DNA from 2 places in the Micromonospora sp. CA-259024 genome. Region 2 is predicted to be linked to the other one. Evidence: riboswitches for the same ligand, from Rfam matches in the RefSeq annotation. Region 2 holds a riboswitch; the other holds the start of a gene.
What was found. A riboswitch is a leader RNA that binds a small molecule or an ion and turns the genes downstream of it on or off. The one in region 2 is predicted to bind cobalamin.
Positions count from the first base shown of each region.

Region 1 (7,692 bases), on a different contig from region 2:
GACAAGCTGTCGAGCAGCACCGAGGCCTTCACGGTGACCGTGGCACGTGGCGGATCACAGCCGGCGATCGCGCTGTCGGCGGCCGGCACCGTCACCACTGGCGGCGCGATCACCGTCGACGGCAGCGGGTTCGCCGCCGGCGAGCAGGTGACCGTCAGCGTCGGCACCGACCCGGGCCGGACCACGAAGGTCGCGGCCTCCGCGACCGGAACGGTACGAGCCTCGGTCCCGACCTCCGGTGACGCGCAGCCCGGCCGGTACGCCGTCACCGCGACGGGCGCGTCCTCTCGTACGCCGGCCACGGCCACCGTCCAGGTGACCGGGCAGGCGGAGGCGCCGACCTACCAGCCGCGAGTGGCGGTGCTGACCACGTCGGGCCCGCGCGGTACGTCGATCACCCTCGACGGTTCCGGGTTCGTGCCGAACGAGGTGGTCACGATCACCTTCGGGGACGGCCTCGCGGTCAGCACCGTGCGCGCGAATGGCGACGGTGTCATCTCCGGTGCGACGGTCAGTGTCCCGGGTGCGGCGAAGGCGGGCGCGACCAGCGTCACGCTGACCGGTGCCACGTCAGAGACGAAGGTGTCCCGGCCGTTCACCGTCACCGGCTAAAAGCCGGGGCGTAGCAGAGAGATCGTGGGCGGGCCGTGATCACGGCCCGCCCACGACTGCGTTGCGGGGGTGACAGCAGACTCGTGGTCCGAACGGGTCGTGCTCTCAACCCGCCCGTGGCGCGCTCAGTCGTAGCTGCCACCGCGCGCCCTGGCTGGTGAGCCGGACGATCGCCAACGGCTCCACGTCCACCTGCCGGTACGCCGCCATCGGCAGGTCGAGGGCGTGGACCACCGCGACCCGGATCACCAGCGGGTGGGTGATCGCGATGATCCGCTGGCCGCGTCCGCGCTGCCCGTCCAGCCAGCGACCGACCCGGTCCCGCACCGCCGTGACGGATTCGCCGCCGTGCGGCACGGAGTTCGGTGCGGACAGCCACTCGTGCAGCGCCTGCGGCTGCTGGGCGGCGATCTCCTCGAATGACCGTCCGGTCCAGGAGTCGTAGTCGCAGTCGGCCAACGCCGCTTCGATGGTGGGCGTCAGGCCGAAGGCCTCGGCGGTCTGCCTGGCCGCTGCCGCTGGACTGGACAGACAGGCGTCGTGGACGCCCAGGTGCCCGCGCCGGTCCGACCCGGCGCGGGCCTGCGCGAGGGCGGCACGCAGGCCGCCCTCGTCCAAGCTGTCGGCAAGCCCGCCGAACCGGGCCCGGCGCAGGGCGGCGGTGTGACCGTGGGCGACCAGCCGGAGGCTGGTGGCGGTCACGTGCTGGGAAGGGCGGCGGCGACCCGGCGGCGCCGGTCGTGGTGCATCAGGGCCGCGAACAGCAGGCCGATCCCGGTCCAGAGCACCACCTGGGTGCCGAGGGAGGCCAGCCGGAAGTTCCACAGAAGGGTCGCGGGGAAGTCGTCCGGGACCTCCTGGAAGGACGGCAACACCACGTACGACACCGTCGTGACGAGCAGGAATCCGCCGACGGCCGCGGTGACGCGCAGCCACCACGGTGCCTGGGCACCGACCGACCGGTAGCCCAGCGAGCCGGCCCAGACGGCCACCAGACCGAGCACCACCATCAGCAGGTAGGTGCCGGTCCGCTGGTTGATGGTGGCCGGGTCGCCGACCGCCGGCGGGTTCGCCGGGTACTTGAGGAACGGCACGATCACCGCGCCGAGCAGCGCCGCGCCGGCCAGCAGCAGGCCCGAACGTCCGTCGTCGTAGGTCCGCCGACGGCGCGACAGCAGGACGTACGCCGTGGCCAGCAGACCACCCATCGCGGCGCCGAACAGGCCGGTGGCCAGGAACAGGCCGCCGCGTTGCCCACTGCGGGTGACCGGGCCGTCCTCGTGCTGGTGCCCACCGGCTGCGGGCTCGGCGTGCGCCGCGGCCTCCTCGATGGCGATGGCCGCCTCGACGTGTGGTTCACCGGCGACGTAGGCGAACGCCCCCGCCAGCAGGCCGGCGATCAGGCCGGCGAGCAGCCCGCGGACGAGGACGGTGAGGAACGGGGGAGCGGTGGTGGCGTTCAGTGGCACGGAACACCCAGCAGGTGCCGGCCGTCGTGCATCAGCTCGTGCAGGTACGTCCCGCTGCGCGAGACCGCCCCCTGGTCGAAGGCGACGAGGTAGGCCAGCAGGGTGAGCACGACGACGGTCGCCAGGGCCGTCCACAGGAGACGAGCGGTGCCAGCGGGGTGGACCAACGGCTGGCTGGACGTGGAACTAGACATGAATACACGAACCTCTCCGGGGATGACGCGTCCCCATCGCAAGGCTGCGGACGACCGAGCGTCCTGGCTCGCGGATCCCAGCGAAAGCTGGCAACCGCTCACAGTGGCGCGACCGCGCCGGATTCACACCGGCTTCCCTCGCGTCGCCGCAGATAGTGGGTCGACGGTATCGGTGCCGCCGCAGACGGTCAACCCGGGCCGGGAGCCCAGACACGTCAGCTCGTCGACGCTTCGGTGACGCTGGTCGCCACCGGCGGATTCGTCATACCAAAACTCGCATCGTTGCCGGCTGGCGCGTCCGACGCCGACGTCGGGGGCCGACCGGAGCCCCGCTCCCACGCAGCCGGCTGCTCCGACCTCCGGGGGCGGTCCGCACCGCACGTCCACACGTCGTGCGACCCGCGGGCAGCCTGTTACCGCTAACATGGTCAAACTGCTGGATCGGGTCCGAGACGCCGGGCCGACCCGGACGTTCGACCGATGACTGAGCGGGGTGTGGGGGTACGTGAACGCGCCAGGGCGTGTCCGATGACGACCGACGTGGCCGCGCAGCGACCAGGCATCGTCGACGCGCATCATCACCTCTGGGTCCGGGCACGGCATCCGCAGCCCTGGATCGACCCGCACACCATGGCCGCGATCGACGACGACTTCACCCCGGTCGATCTCGCCCCGGTGGCCCGGGCCGCCGGAGTCACCCAGACCGTCGTCGTTCAGTCCGTCGCCGCCCGGACGGAGACGCCTGAGCTGCTGGGCATCGCCGCCGACGACCCCCTCATCGCCGGCGTCGTCGGGTGGGTCGACCTCACCGCCGCCGACGTCGGCGATCGCCTCGACCGACTCCGGGCGGCACGGGGCGGAGAACGCCTGGTCGGGATCCGCCACCTCGTCCAGTCCGAACCCGACCCGGCGTACCTCGACCGCCCGGACGTTCGGCGAGGCATCGCCACGGTGGGCGCCGCTGGTCTCGCCTTCGACCTGCTGGTGCGCCACCACCAGCTGCCGGCGACGACCCGGCTCGTCCGCGACCTGCCGCAGATGCGGTTCGTCCTGGACCATCTCGGCAAGCCCTCGCTCGGGCACGTCGGCCTCGGCGACTGGCCCCGCGATCTGCGGGCGCTCGCCGCCGAGCCCAACACGACGGCGAAGCTCTCCGGCCTGGTGACCGAGGTGGATGGCCCGTCCTGGACGACTGCGGACCTGCGGCCCGCCGTCGAGCACGCGCTCGAGGTGTTCGGCCCGGACCGGCTGATGTTCGGCTCGGACTGGCCGGTGTGCCTGCTCGCCACGTCGTACGCCCGCTGGGTCGAGGCCCTCACCGACCTGTTGGACCCGCTTTGTGACGACGAGCGTGCGGCGATCTGGCGACAGACGGCCCGCCGGGCGTACCGGCTGGCCGCGTCGTGACCCGGCGAGGGCTCGCGGCCTGTCGGCCCGGAAGCCCTCGCCGCGCGGACTCACCGCCCGGCTCGCGGCCTGAATCGCCGAGCGGTCACCGACCCGCCGAGTGACTGGCTCGCGTGGCCGGGTCCCTGACCGGAGACGGGCGCGCTCGCGGCCTCGGCGGGACGGGGGTGCCCACGGTTCCATCCGGAGACATAGCATGTTATCGATAACATGCTGGCGATGGTCCGCTGGTCTGGTCCGCAGGGCTCACCCGGAGGTGCGGGGTGCAACTGGTGGTCGGCGTAACCGTTGACAGCGCCTGGTGGGACCGCGGTGCTGGCATGGGCGGTGCGCCGTCGCCCCAGCCGCGTTCGTCGATCCCCTGTGGACGAATGCTGGTCAGCCGCCTGCTGACGGCACCCCGAGGGCCTGGCCCGTGCCGCTCGGCCGCAGTTGTGCCGGTTTGGTCAGACGTATGCGTCCGATGGTCCCGGTAACGATGACAAAACATGGCCGCAAGACCTTGGCAACACGCGTGGACGCGTGGCATGGTAACGCCTGATCGAGGGAAACATCCGACCTATCTCCACGGGCGGGGCGGGCTCGCACTCATGCCTCTCCCATCCGAGGAGGCTCGGTTGCTCACAGGTGTCTGGCTCGCCGGCGGGTCCTCCGTCGTGTGCCGGCGCCACGCTTGGGGAGGTCAGGTCCGACGATGAGTACCGTCGAGGCACCCGCCGGCACGCAGCGCGGCGAACTCAGCGACTGGTTCCGGGAACGCATCTCCCACGCCGTCTCGGAGTTCACCGCCGCCACCGCGCTGGTCGTCCTGTTCATCGCGTTGACCTTTGCGAGTCCCTATTTCCTGACGGCGGACAACCTCTTCAACATCGGGGCGCAGACAGCGGTGATCGCCATCATCGCCACGGCGCAGACGATGGTCATCATCACGAAGGGCATCGACCTGTCCGTGGGGTCGGTGGCCGCGCTCGCCGGCGTTCTGGGAGCGATGGTCGTCCGTGACCTCGGCTTTCCACTCTGGGCGGCGACGGTGGTCGCGATCGGTGTCGGCGCGCTGGCCGGCCTGTTGAACGGGCTGCTGGTGACCGTGGCCAGGATTCCGCCGTTCATCGCGACGCTGGGAACGATGTCCGTCGGCCGCGGTCTCGTCTTCATCATCACCGGAGCGGTCGGTGTCTACGGCCTGCCCCGATCCTTCCAACTGCTCGGCAACGGGGAGATCCTCGGCATTCCGTTCGCCGTCGTGATCACCGTTCTCGTCGCCGTCGGGGTCGCTTTCCTGCTCTCCCAGACCCGCTTCGGTCAGTACACCTACGCGATGGGCTCCAATCTGGAGGCCGCCCGCCGCTCCGGCATCCGGGTGGGGCGTCACCTGACCGGGGTGTACGTGCTGGCAGGTGTGCTGGTCGGGCTCGGCGGCATGATCGCCGCCTCCCGGGTCAACTCCGGCCAGCCGAACTACGGGATCTCACTGGAGCTCGACGTCATCGCCGCCGCCGTCATCGGCGGAGCGAGCCTGTTCGGTGGGCAGGGCCGGATCGTCGGGACGATCATCGGCGCCTTCCTCATCGCCCTGGTGCGCAACGGCGCCGTCCTGCTCGACATCAGCATCCACTACCAGCAGGTGATCGTCGGCCTGATCATCTGGGCCGCCGTCTACTTCGACCAGTACCGCCGCCGGCGGCTGGAATCACGGGGTTGACATGCCATTCCGAGAGTCCGAACGAGGAAGGACACACACCATGGCACACACCACCAGCCGGCGGGCGCGGGGCCGCCTCCTGCGCGCACAGGCCATTCTGGCCGCAGCTGCGGCGACCGCTCTTCTCAGCGCCTGCGGCGGAGTCGAGGTCCGCGACGGAGGCGATGGCGCGACCAAGGATGCGAGTGGTCCGTTGAAGCTCGCCGTCGTACCGAAGGCCGTCGGGGCCGACTACTGGAACACGGTGAAGGCGGGTGCGGAGTGCGCCGCGCAGCGCGCGGGAAACGTCACCGTGCAGTGGGACGGGGTGACCACCGAGACCGACGTTGAGGGCCAGGTCAACCTGATCCAGAACTTCGTCACCAAGAAGGTCGACGGCATCGTCTACGCGGCGACCGACTCCAGCGCGTTGGCACCGGCCACCGACCAGGCGCTCGCCGCCGACATCCCGGTCGCGATGATCGACTCCGGCACCAGCCCGCAACCGTCGGGCGTGCCCCTCTTCGCCACCGACAACCGTGCGTCGGCCACCGAGGCGGCGAAGCTGCTCGCCACCGAACTGGGCCCCGGCAACCACGAGGTGGCCCTGGTCGAGTTCCAACCCGGATCGCAGACCAACACCGAGCGGGTCGACGGCTTCAAGGCCGGCCTCACCCAGTTCCCCAACCTGAAGCTGGTCGGCCAGCAGCCCAGCCGCAGTGACGTCAACGAGGCGCGGCGCGTCACGGAGAACATCCTCACCGCCAACCCCAACCTCGCGGGCATCTTCGCGGCCAACGAGCCGAGTGTGCTCGGCGCCGCGCAGGCCATCCAGGCGGCGGGCAAGTCGGGCAAGGTGGTCATCATCGGTTGGGACGCCGCCCCGGACGAGGTCGCCGGGCTGCGCAACGGCCAGATCTCGGCGCTGGTCGTGCAGAACCCGTTCAAGATGGGCTACTTCGGCGTCGACAAGATGGTCAAGCACCTCCGGGACAAGGCGCCGCTGGCGTCGGCCGACACCGGCGTCACGTTCGTCACCAAGGAGAACATCGACTCGGCGGAGATCAAGGCGGTGCTCGAGCCCAGCTGCGCCAACCCCCCGGTGCAGTGATGGCCGCCATCCCGACCGCCACCGTCGACGACGATCAGCGGCCGACCACCGAGGAACCGCCGGTCCTCGAAGCCCGCGGCATCGTCAAGCGGTTCGGGCACGTCGAGGCCCTACGCGGTGCCGACTTCACGGTCCACCGTGGTGAGGTCGTCGCGTTGATCGGCGACAACGGCGCCGGAAAGAGCACCCTGATCAAGACGCTGTCCGGTGTGCACCCGCCGGACGAGGGCGAGATCCGGGTGGGTGGACGTCCCGTGCAGTTCTCGACCCCGGTCGACGCCCGGCGCGCGGGGGTGGAGACCGTCTACCAGGATCTTGCCGTCGCCGACGACCTCAGCGTGGCCGCCAACCTGTACCTCGGGCGGGAGATCCTGCGCTCGGGGCCGCTCGGCCGGCTGGGGCTGCTCGACAAGCGTGCCATGCGGCAGGGTGCCGCCGCGGCCCTCGACGAACTGGGTGTGCGGATTCCCCGGGTCACCACCCCGATCGCGATGTTGTCGGGTGGGCAACGGCAGTGCGTCGCGGTGGCCCGCGCCATCATCTGGGCGACGAACGTGGTCATCCTCGACGAGCCCACCGCGGCGCTCGGCGTCGTCCAGACCGGGCGGGTGCTCGACGTCGTCCGGCGCGCCCGCGACGCCGGCATGTCGGTGGTGCTGGTGAGCCACAACATGCCGCAGGTGCTCGAGATCGCCGACCGGGTCGAGGTGCTGCGCCTCGGTCGGCGGGCGGCCCAACTTCGCGCGCACGAGGTCACCACCGACGACCTGGTCGCGGCGATGACCGGAAGCACCGGCGCGGAACGGGACGAGCGGTGACGGCTGTCGTCTACCGGGGCGCGCGCGATCTCGCGATCGTGGACCGCGCCCCGGAGCCGCCAGGCCCCGGGCAGGTACGGATCGCGGTGTCGTACACCGGGATCTGCGGTACCGATCTGCACATCTTCCACGGCGACATGGACGCCCGGGTGGGGGCGTCGGCAGTCCTCGGCCACGAGATGTCGGGCCGGATCGCCGCGGTGGGTGCGGGAGTGCGCGGCTGGTCGGTGGGTCAACCGGTCACGGTCATGCCGACCCGCGCGTGCGGGCGGTGTGCCGCGTGCCGTCGCGGCAACTCGCACATCTGCCATGCCATGGAGTTCCTCGGCATCGACTCACCCGGCGCCATGCAGTCGTCGTGGACGGTCCCGGCGGATCTGGTGCTCGCGCTCCCCGACGA
Region 1 is NZ_JBNJND010000001.1:2,358,788-2,366,479, reverse strand. Features, by position in the region: gene ACQEUX_RS10380 (GH92 family glycosyl hydrolase) at 1-612, shown strand, start outside; gene ACQEUX_RS10375 (histidine phosphatase family protein) at 718-1,314, opposite strand; gene ACQEUX_RS10370 (CbtA family protein) at 1,311-2,081, opposite strand; gene ACQEUX_RS10365 (CbtB domain-containing protein) at 2,072-2,275, opposite strand; cobalamin riboswitch at 2,311-2,455, opposite strand; gene ACQEUX_RS10360 (amidohydrolase family protein) at 2,804-3,682, shown strand; gene ACQEUX_RS10355 (ABC transporter permease) at 4,377-5,384, shown strand; gene ACQEUX_RS10350 (ABC transporter substrate-binding protein) at 5,425-6,474, shown strand; gene ACQEUX_RS10345 (ATP-binding cassette domain-containing protein) at 6,474-7,292, shown strand; gene ACQEUX_RS10340 (zinc-dependent alcohol dehydrogenase) at 7,289-7,692, shown strand, end outside.
Region 1: linked by a shared signal. The riboswitch ahead of ACQEUX_RS10365 (CbtB domain-containing protein) and the one ahead of ACQEUX_RS29280 (ABC transporter substrate-binding protein) in region 2 are both predicted to bind cobalamin.

Region 2 (7,692 bases):
CTACACGGTCTTCCTGCTCGATGGCAGGCCGGTGGCCGGGGCGGGGCCGCCAGCCATTCCCGACCAGGTGCCGATCTGGTCGACGTACCTCGCCACCGACGACGCGGAGCTGGTCGCCGGCCGGGTCGAACGCGCCGGCGGGCAGGTCGTCGTACCGCCGTTCGAGGTCTTCGACAGAGGCTGGATGGCGGTCTTCGCCGATCCGGCCGGCGCCACGTTCAGCGTCTGGCAGCCGCTCGCGATGGCCGGCGCCGAAGTCTTCAACGTGCCGGGCGCGATGAGCTGGAACGAGCTGGTCACCCCCGACCCCGAGGGCGCGAAGGTCTTCTACGAGCTGGTGTTCGGCTGGCAGCCGGACGACCAACCGGTGGGTGAGATGACGTACACCGGGTGGCGGCTCGGTACGCAGATCGTCGCCGGGATGATGCCGCCGCTGGCCGACGACTTCCCGGCCGACCTGCCCGCGTACTGGACGGTCTATTTCGCGGTGGCCGACGCGGACGCCGCCGCGGCCCGCGCGGCCGAGTTGGGCGGGACGATCCTGGTCCCGCCCCGGGACATCCCCGCGGGCCGGTTCGCCGCCCTACGGGACCCGCAGGGCGCCCTCTTCTCCGTCATCGACCTGGGCCCCTGACCCACCCGGCACGCCGGGCGTCAGCGGCGGGGGCGGACGGGGACCACCAGGGGGCCATGGTCACCGGTGACCACCCGGACGCTGGCCCGGTAGTGGGTCGCGAGCAGGTGCTCGGTCAGCACCTCGGGCGGCGTCCCGGTGGCGACCACCTGGCCGCCGGCCAGCATCACCATCCGGTCGGCGTACTCGCCGGCCAGGGAGAGGTCGTGCATCGTGGCGAGGACGGTCAGGCCGTGCTCGCGGCGCAACTGGTCGACGAGTTCCAGCACGTCCTGCTGGTGACCGATGTCGAGTGCGCTGGTCGGCTCGTCGAGCAGCAGCAGCGTCGCGCCCTGGGCGAGCGCTCGGGCGAGGAACACCCGCTGCCGTTCGCCCCCGGAGAGGGTGGCCAGTTCGCGGTGGTGGAAACCGGTGAGGTCCAACCGCCCGAGCACCTCGTGCACGGCGTCGACGTCGGCGGTCGACTCCCGGCCCAGCGTCGGGATGTACGGGGTGCGACCGAGCAGCACGTAGTCCAGCACCGACATGCCGGGCGGCACCACCGGGGACTGTGCCACCGTGGCCACCACCCGGGCGCGGTCCCGGCGGCGCAGTGCGGCGCTCGCCGTACCGAACAGGGTGATCGCCCCCGGCGCGGGCAGCAGGCCCCCGACGGCGCGCAACAGGGTCGACTTGCCGGCGCCGTTCGGGCCGATGACGGTGACCCACTCGCCGACGGCGACGGTGAGGTCGACATCGGTCAGGATCGGCGTGCCGCCGAACTCGACGTGCAGCCCGCGCACCTCGACGGCCGGCACGTCGGCGGACGCACCGCCAGCGGACGCACCGGCGGTCTCGGTGCTCACGTCAGCACCCGGCGGGCGGTCCGCAGCACGAGTACGAAGAACGGGCCGCCCAGGAGAGCGGTGACCACCCCGATCGGCACCTCGGCCGGGGCGACGGCGGTGCGGGCCACCACGTCGGTCAGCGCCAGGAACGCACCGCCGAACAGCAGTGACAACGGCAGGATCACCCGGTAGCTCGACCCGGCCAGCAGCCGGACGGTGTGCGGCACGATGATGCCGACGAAACCGATCAGGCCGGTCGCGGAGACCGCCGCCGCGGTCCCCAGGGAGGCGGCGGCGATCAGCAGGTACCGGGTGCGCTGCGGGTGCAGGCCCAGACTCCTCGCCTCGTCGTCGCCGACCGCGAGGACGTCCAGCTCGCGGCGGTGCAGCAGCACCACCACGGTGGTCAGCGCCGCGTACGGCAGCACCAGCAGCACGTCGTGCCAGCCGGCGGTGGCCAGCCGGCCGAGCAGCCAGGAGTAGACCGGCTGGATGCTGTCGGAGTGTCGTTGCAGCAGGTAGGTCTGCCCGGCGGAGAGGAAGGCGGAGACCGCCACCCCGGCCAGGATCAGCATCGCTGGTGAGCTGCTCCGCCCGCCGGCCGCACCGAGCAGGTAGGTCATCGTCACGGCGAGCAGCGAACCGGCGAACGCGGCCAGCGGGATGGTCATCGGCAGTCCGGAGATCGCGCCCTGCCGACCGGCGCCGCCGAGGGCGATCACCGCGGTGACCGCGAGGCCGGCGCCGGCGGCCACACCGAGCAGGTACGGATCGGCGAGCGGGTTGCGGAACACACCCTGGTAGCAGCCGCCGGCCAGGGCGAGCAGGCCGCCGACGAGCAGGCCCAGCACCACCCGGGGCAGCCGCAGCTCGGTGACGATAGCGATCTCCCGCTCGGACAGCCCGCTGTCCAGGTGCACCCCCGGGATCAGGTTGAGCAGCTCGGCGGCGACGCTGCCCGGGGGCAGGCTCACCGGGCCGAGCGACACCCCGGCGACGAGCGCGACGAGCACCGCGAACACCCCGGCGACCAGCCAGCGCGTGCGCAGCCCGGCGGGCCGCGCCGAGGACGGCGAAAGCCCCGGCCGCCGGGGCCCGAACCACGACCCTGGACGTCGCAGCCCGGGTCGCGGAGGCTCGGAGGGCGTCCCGGCCGGCGGGGTGGGCGGTGCCGGGGCGGGCATCTCTGGCGCCCCGGTCACCGAGCCCTCTGCCGTGAGCGACCGCGGGAGTCGCACACCCGGCTCATTCCGCGCGCTCACCGACGGACGACGGTCACGCCGGTACCTTGGCGACCGCGTCGATGATGACGCGGAGCAGGTCCACGACGCGCGGGCCCCAACGCGAGGCGATGTCGTCGTCCAGCGCGACCACCTGGTTGTTCTTCACCGCGGTGAGCCCGGCCCAGCCGCTGCGCGCCTTGACCGAGTCGGCGTTCTGCTGGCAGCACTTCGAGTCGGCCAGGAAGACGAAGTCCGGGTCGGCCTTGACGATGAACTCCTGGGACAGCTGCGGGTAGCCCCCGTTCTTGCCGTCCGCGTCGGCCGGGTCGGCGATGTTGGTCAGGCCGGCCTGGCTGTAGAGCGAGCCGATGAACGTCTTGCTGGTCGCGCTGTACAGCTCCGGGCCCAACTCGTGGTAGTAGGTGAGCTTCTCGGTACGTTGCGGCAGGTCCTTGACCAGCTTGGCGATGTCGTCCTTCATCCGGGTGGTGACGTCGGTGGCCTGGTCGGCGTGCCCGGTCAGGGTGCCCAACTCGGTGATCTGCCGGTACGAGTCGTCCAGCGTGGTCGCCGCCGGGGTCAGGTAGACCGCGATCTTCAACTTGCCGAGCTGGTCGACGATCTTGTTGGTGTCGTTGGAGAGCACCACCAGGTCGGGGTTCTTGCCAGCGATCGCCTCGGCGTTCGGCTGAAAACCGGACAGGTCGGTCTTGGGCGCGTCGGCCGGGTAGGTGGACTGGTCGTCGACGGCGGTCACCTGGGGGCCGGCACCGATCGCGAAGAGCATCTCGGTGGCGCTGGGCGACAGCGAGACGATCTTCTCGGGGCGCTTGTCGAGGGTGAGCGAACCGACCGTGACCGGGTAGGCGGCGGCTGCGGTGCCGGCGCTCGGCTGGTCGTCGGCCTTCTGGGCGCAGGCGCCGAGCGCGAGCGCGGCGACCGCGAGGGTCGCGGCGAAGAGCCGAGGGGTACGTCTGAACACGGGGTCCTCCTGTCGGTCGAGGAGTGTGGTGCTTCGCCGACAGGGACTTTCGTACGCCCGCCCACGAGGCGCCCTTCCTCGAGAGCGCGTATCGCGACCGATCCGCAGGCGACCTGGCTCGTCCCCACCGTCCGGCGGGGCATCACAGTTGCGGGACAGCGCCGGGTTTCGCACCGGCTTCGCTGCGGACTGGTCGCTAAGACGGTAGCGCACCGGCCCGGACGTGCCGGATCGATCAAGGGCAGATCGTGGCGAGTCGATCTCTTGGGCTGCCGCACGGCGGGGGCGGGGTGTCCGCCGTGGGCATATGTCCCGGATCCTGGGGTTCGGGAAGGGTGGTGGGGCCCCGCCGGGGGGCGGGACGGGGCCCCACCCGATCAGGAGGAGGTGATGGTGACGTTGTCCACAGCCGCCTCGACCAGACTGGCGCCGGAGGCGTCCGCCGCCTCGACGAGGATGCTGACCGACTGGCCGGCGTACGGGGTGAGGTTGAGGTTCGCCACCGCCCAGCTCCCGTTGCGGTTGGTCGCCGCGCCGGCCTGGGTGAGCAGCGCCGTGGTGCCGCCGTTGTGCACCACGCTCACCCGCAGGTAGTCCGCCGACGAGGCGTTCGAGCCGTGTGCCAGGTACCAGGCCAGTGAGAGGGTCAGCGTGCCGGACGACGGCAGGGTGACCGCCGGGGACCGGGCGCTGGTCGCACCGCCGTCGAGGTCGTGGTCACCGGCCGCCGTTCCGGCCAGCCGACCGGTGACCAGGTCGTTGGCACCGGCGTACGGGGTGAGCTGCTTGGCGCCGGAGGACGTGGTCGCCTGGGCGGCACCCCGTTCCCACGCCCCGATGGTGGCGGTGTCGGTGCCGCCCGGGTTGATGGTCCAGCCGGTGGCGGTCTCGAAGGTGTCCGACCAGACCGTGGTGCCCCCACCGCCGCCGCAGTACTGCGCCTGCTTGCCGATGGCCCGGTACGGGCAGTCGGCGTACTCGCTGAGCATCAGCACCGCCTCCCGGTTGCGCGACGTCTGCGCGGGGATCACCTCGTCGGGCGGGTAGAACCCGCCGCCGCTGGACGAGCCCGGGTACATCTCGAAGGTGTACGCCCAGATGCCGTGGGTGGCCCACATCCAGTCGATGCTGGTGCCGTCGGCGATGTAGAGGTCACTGGACTGTTCCGGCGTGTAGCTGTTGGTGGCCGCCATCTGCTGGCCGATGGTGGCGAAGGTGTTGTACTGGTCCGCGCTCATCCCGGACGGGTTGTTCGCGGTGGTGTAGCCGAAGGGCCAGAGCACGAGCTGCGAGTACGTGTGGAAGTCGATGTTCGCCTTGATCTGCTGGGCGCCGCCGACCACGCGACTGTTGACGAAGTTGCGCAGCGCCTGCGTCTCGGGTGCGGAGAACGCCGACGGGCCGCGGTAGGTCTCCGACGAGGTGGTTCCGGACGAGCCGCCGCAGCAGCCCCACTGGTAGGACCAGTTGCGGTTCAGGTCGGTGCCGACGTTCGACGAGCCGCTGTTGGGTTGCCGGTTCTTGCGCCAGGACCGGTACGACCCGGTGGCGATGTCGTACTCGCTGCCGTCCGGGTTGACCGACGGCACGATCCAGATCTCCCGGCTGTTGACGATGTTGGTGATCCGGGAGTCGCCGCCGTAGCTGTCGGTGAAGAGGTTGAGCAGGTAGATCGCCATCTCGACGGTCAGGTGCTCACGGGCGTGCTGCTGGGCGTTGAACAGGATCTCCGGTTCGCTCTCGTCGGTGCCGACGTTGTCGGAGATCTTCACCGCCATCAGATCGCGGCCCTCGTACGACGAACCGATGCTGATCTTGCGGGCGATCGCCGGATGGTCGGCGACGACCTGGTTCACGACGGCGGTCAGTTCCGCGTAGTCGTGGTAGTTGGAGTCGGCGGGCGGGAAAGCCAGCGTGCCCACCTCGCCGGCACCGCGCTCGGCGTTCGGCGGCGGGGCGAGCGGTTCCAGCCGGAAGCCCAGCTTGCCGATCGCGGCAGCCTCGCCCGCGGTGGCGGAGACGTGCAGCACGCCGTGTTCGGAGTAGTCGATGGCGGCTCCGGTGCGGGCCACCGCGGTGCGGTCGGCGGAGGTCCGGGGGCCGAGCACCCGGTAGCTGGCGGCGGCCGACTCGGCGGCCCGGTCCGGTGCCGGTCGGGCGGCGACCGGACCGACGGCGACGGCGACGATTCCCAGCCCGGTGACGACGGCGAGCACCAGGACGCGGCGGAGAGGGATGGCTGTGCGGAGGGCCATGGACTACCTCCTCGATGGGCGGGAGATCCCGCTCGGTGGAGGACACTTCACCATCTGTCACATGGTCATATCAATATCGATCGCTGCCTAATGCATCCCGAGCGGATCATCCCTGCGGCAATGATTTTCCATTCAGGAACATCTGGCGAAACTTCCCTCCAAGCGGAAAACTGACCAGCGACGATGCCCCTCTCGACCCCGCGGAGCACTCATGGCCAGATCCCGCCTGTGCGCGGCCGCCCTCGCCGGCGTCACCGCGCTCACCCTGCTCGCCACCACCGCGCCCGCGACGGCGGCAAGCCCTCCCACCGTCACTCACGACGAGCAGATCACCTTCCAGGACTGGTCCGGGCCCGCCGACTGGCACCGGGGCAGCCGGGCCGGCACCCGCGTGGTGCCCGGCGCCCGGGCCGGCCTCACCCTGGCCCGCCCGGCCGGCACCACCGAGTACGCCGACCCGCACACCGGCACCACCCGCACCTGGGAGTACGGCACCTGGACGTCGCCGGTGACCCGGATCGGGTTCGACGCCACCGAACTGATCGCCTCCTGGAACGCGGAGACCCCCGCCGGCACCTGGATCCAGGTGGAGATGCAGGGCAACTACACCAGCGGCGACCAGACCCCGTGGTACGTCCTGGGCCGCTGGGCGTCCGGGGACGCCGACATCAAGCGGACCAGCGTCAACCGGCAGGGCGACCCCTGGTCGACGATCTGGACCGACACCTTCAGCATCGACGACGCCGCCGTCGGGGTGCTGCTGCGGTCGTACCAGCTGCGGTTGACCCTCTACCGCGCACCCGGGCAGACCGCCGCGCCGGTGGTCCGGATGCTCGGCGCGATGAGCTCCACCGTGCCGGACCGGTTCAGCGTGACGCCCAGCGCCGGGCACATCGCCTGGGGCGTCGAGTTGCCGGTGCCGCGCTACTCGCAGAACGTGCACGCCGGGCACTACCCGGAATACGACGGCGGCGGCGAGGCGTGGTGCTCACCCACCTCCACCGAGATGGTGGTCGAGTACTGGGGTCGCAAGCCGTCCTCGGCCGAAACCTCCTGGGTGGACCCGACCTACCCCGACCCGACCGTCAACCACGCGGCCCGGATGACCTACGACTACGCGTACGACGGCGCCGGCAACTGGCCGTTCAACACCGCGTACGCGGCCAGCTTCCCCGGCCTGGAGGGTCGGGTGACCCGGCTGCACTCGCTGGACGAGCTGGAGCGTTTCATCGCCGCCGGCATCCCGGTGGTGACCAGCCAGTCCTTCCTCGCCAGTGAGCTGGACGGGGCGAACTACGGCACCTCCGGGCACCTGTTCGTGGTGGTCGGGTTCACCGCCGACGGCGACGTGATCGTCAACGACCCGGCCTCGTCGAGCAACGACGTGGTGCGCAACGTCTACAAGCGTGCGCAGTTCGAGCAGATCTGGCTGCGGACCAAGCGCACCAACGCCAGCGGTGGCGTCTCCGGCGGCTCCGGCGGCGTCGCGTACCTGATCAAGCCGACGTGGAAGGCCTGGCCCACGGTCCCCGGCTCCACCAACTGGTGACAGCGAACGGGCCCGGCGCGATCGCAGCCGACCGTGCCGGGCCCGTCGGTCACCTCAGTGCCTCTCGACCGACGCGAAGGACGCTCCGTCCGCTGCCCGCTGCTCACGGCGCCGACGAAGCGCCCCGAGGAGGAAGACCACCCAGGCGACACCGGCCACCACGCCGGCGAGGGTGAGCGCCGTGACGAGCAGCCAGGTGGAACCACCGGCGGTGGAGAAGAC
Region 2 is NZ_JBNJND010000002.1:2,086,088-2,093,779, reverse strand. Features, by position in the region: gene ACQEUX_RS29295 (VOC family protein) at 1-634, shown strand, start outside; gene ACQEUX_RS29290 (ABC transporter ATP-binding protein) at 655-1,431, opposite strand; gene ACQEUX_RS29285 (FecCD family ABC transporter permease) at 1,476-2,645, opposite strand; gene ACQEUX_RS29280 (ABC transporter substrate-binding protein) at 2,737-3,666, opposite strand; cobalamin riboswitch at 3,753-3,875, opposite strand; gene ACQEUX_RS29275 (M14 family metallopeptidase) at 4,044-5,921, opposite strand; gene ACQEUX_RS29270 (C39 family peptidase) at 6,133-7,470, shown strand; gene ACQEUX_RS29265 (hypothetical protein) at 7,525-7,692, opposite strand, start outside.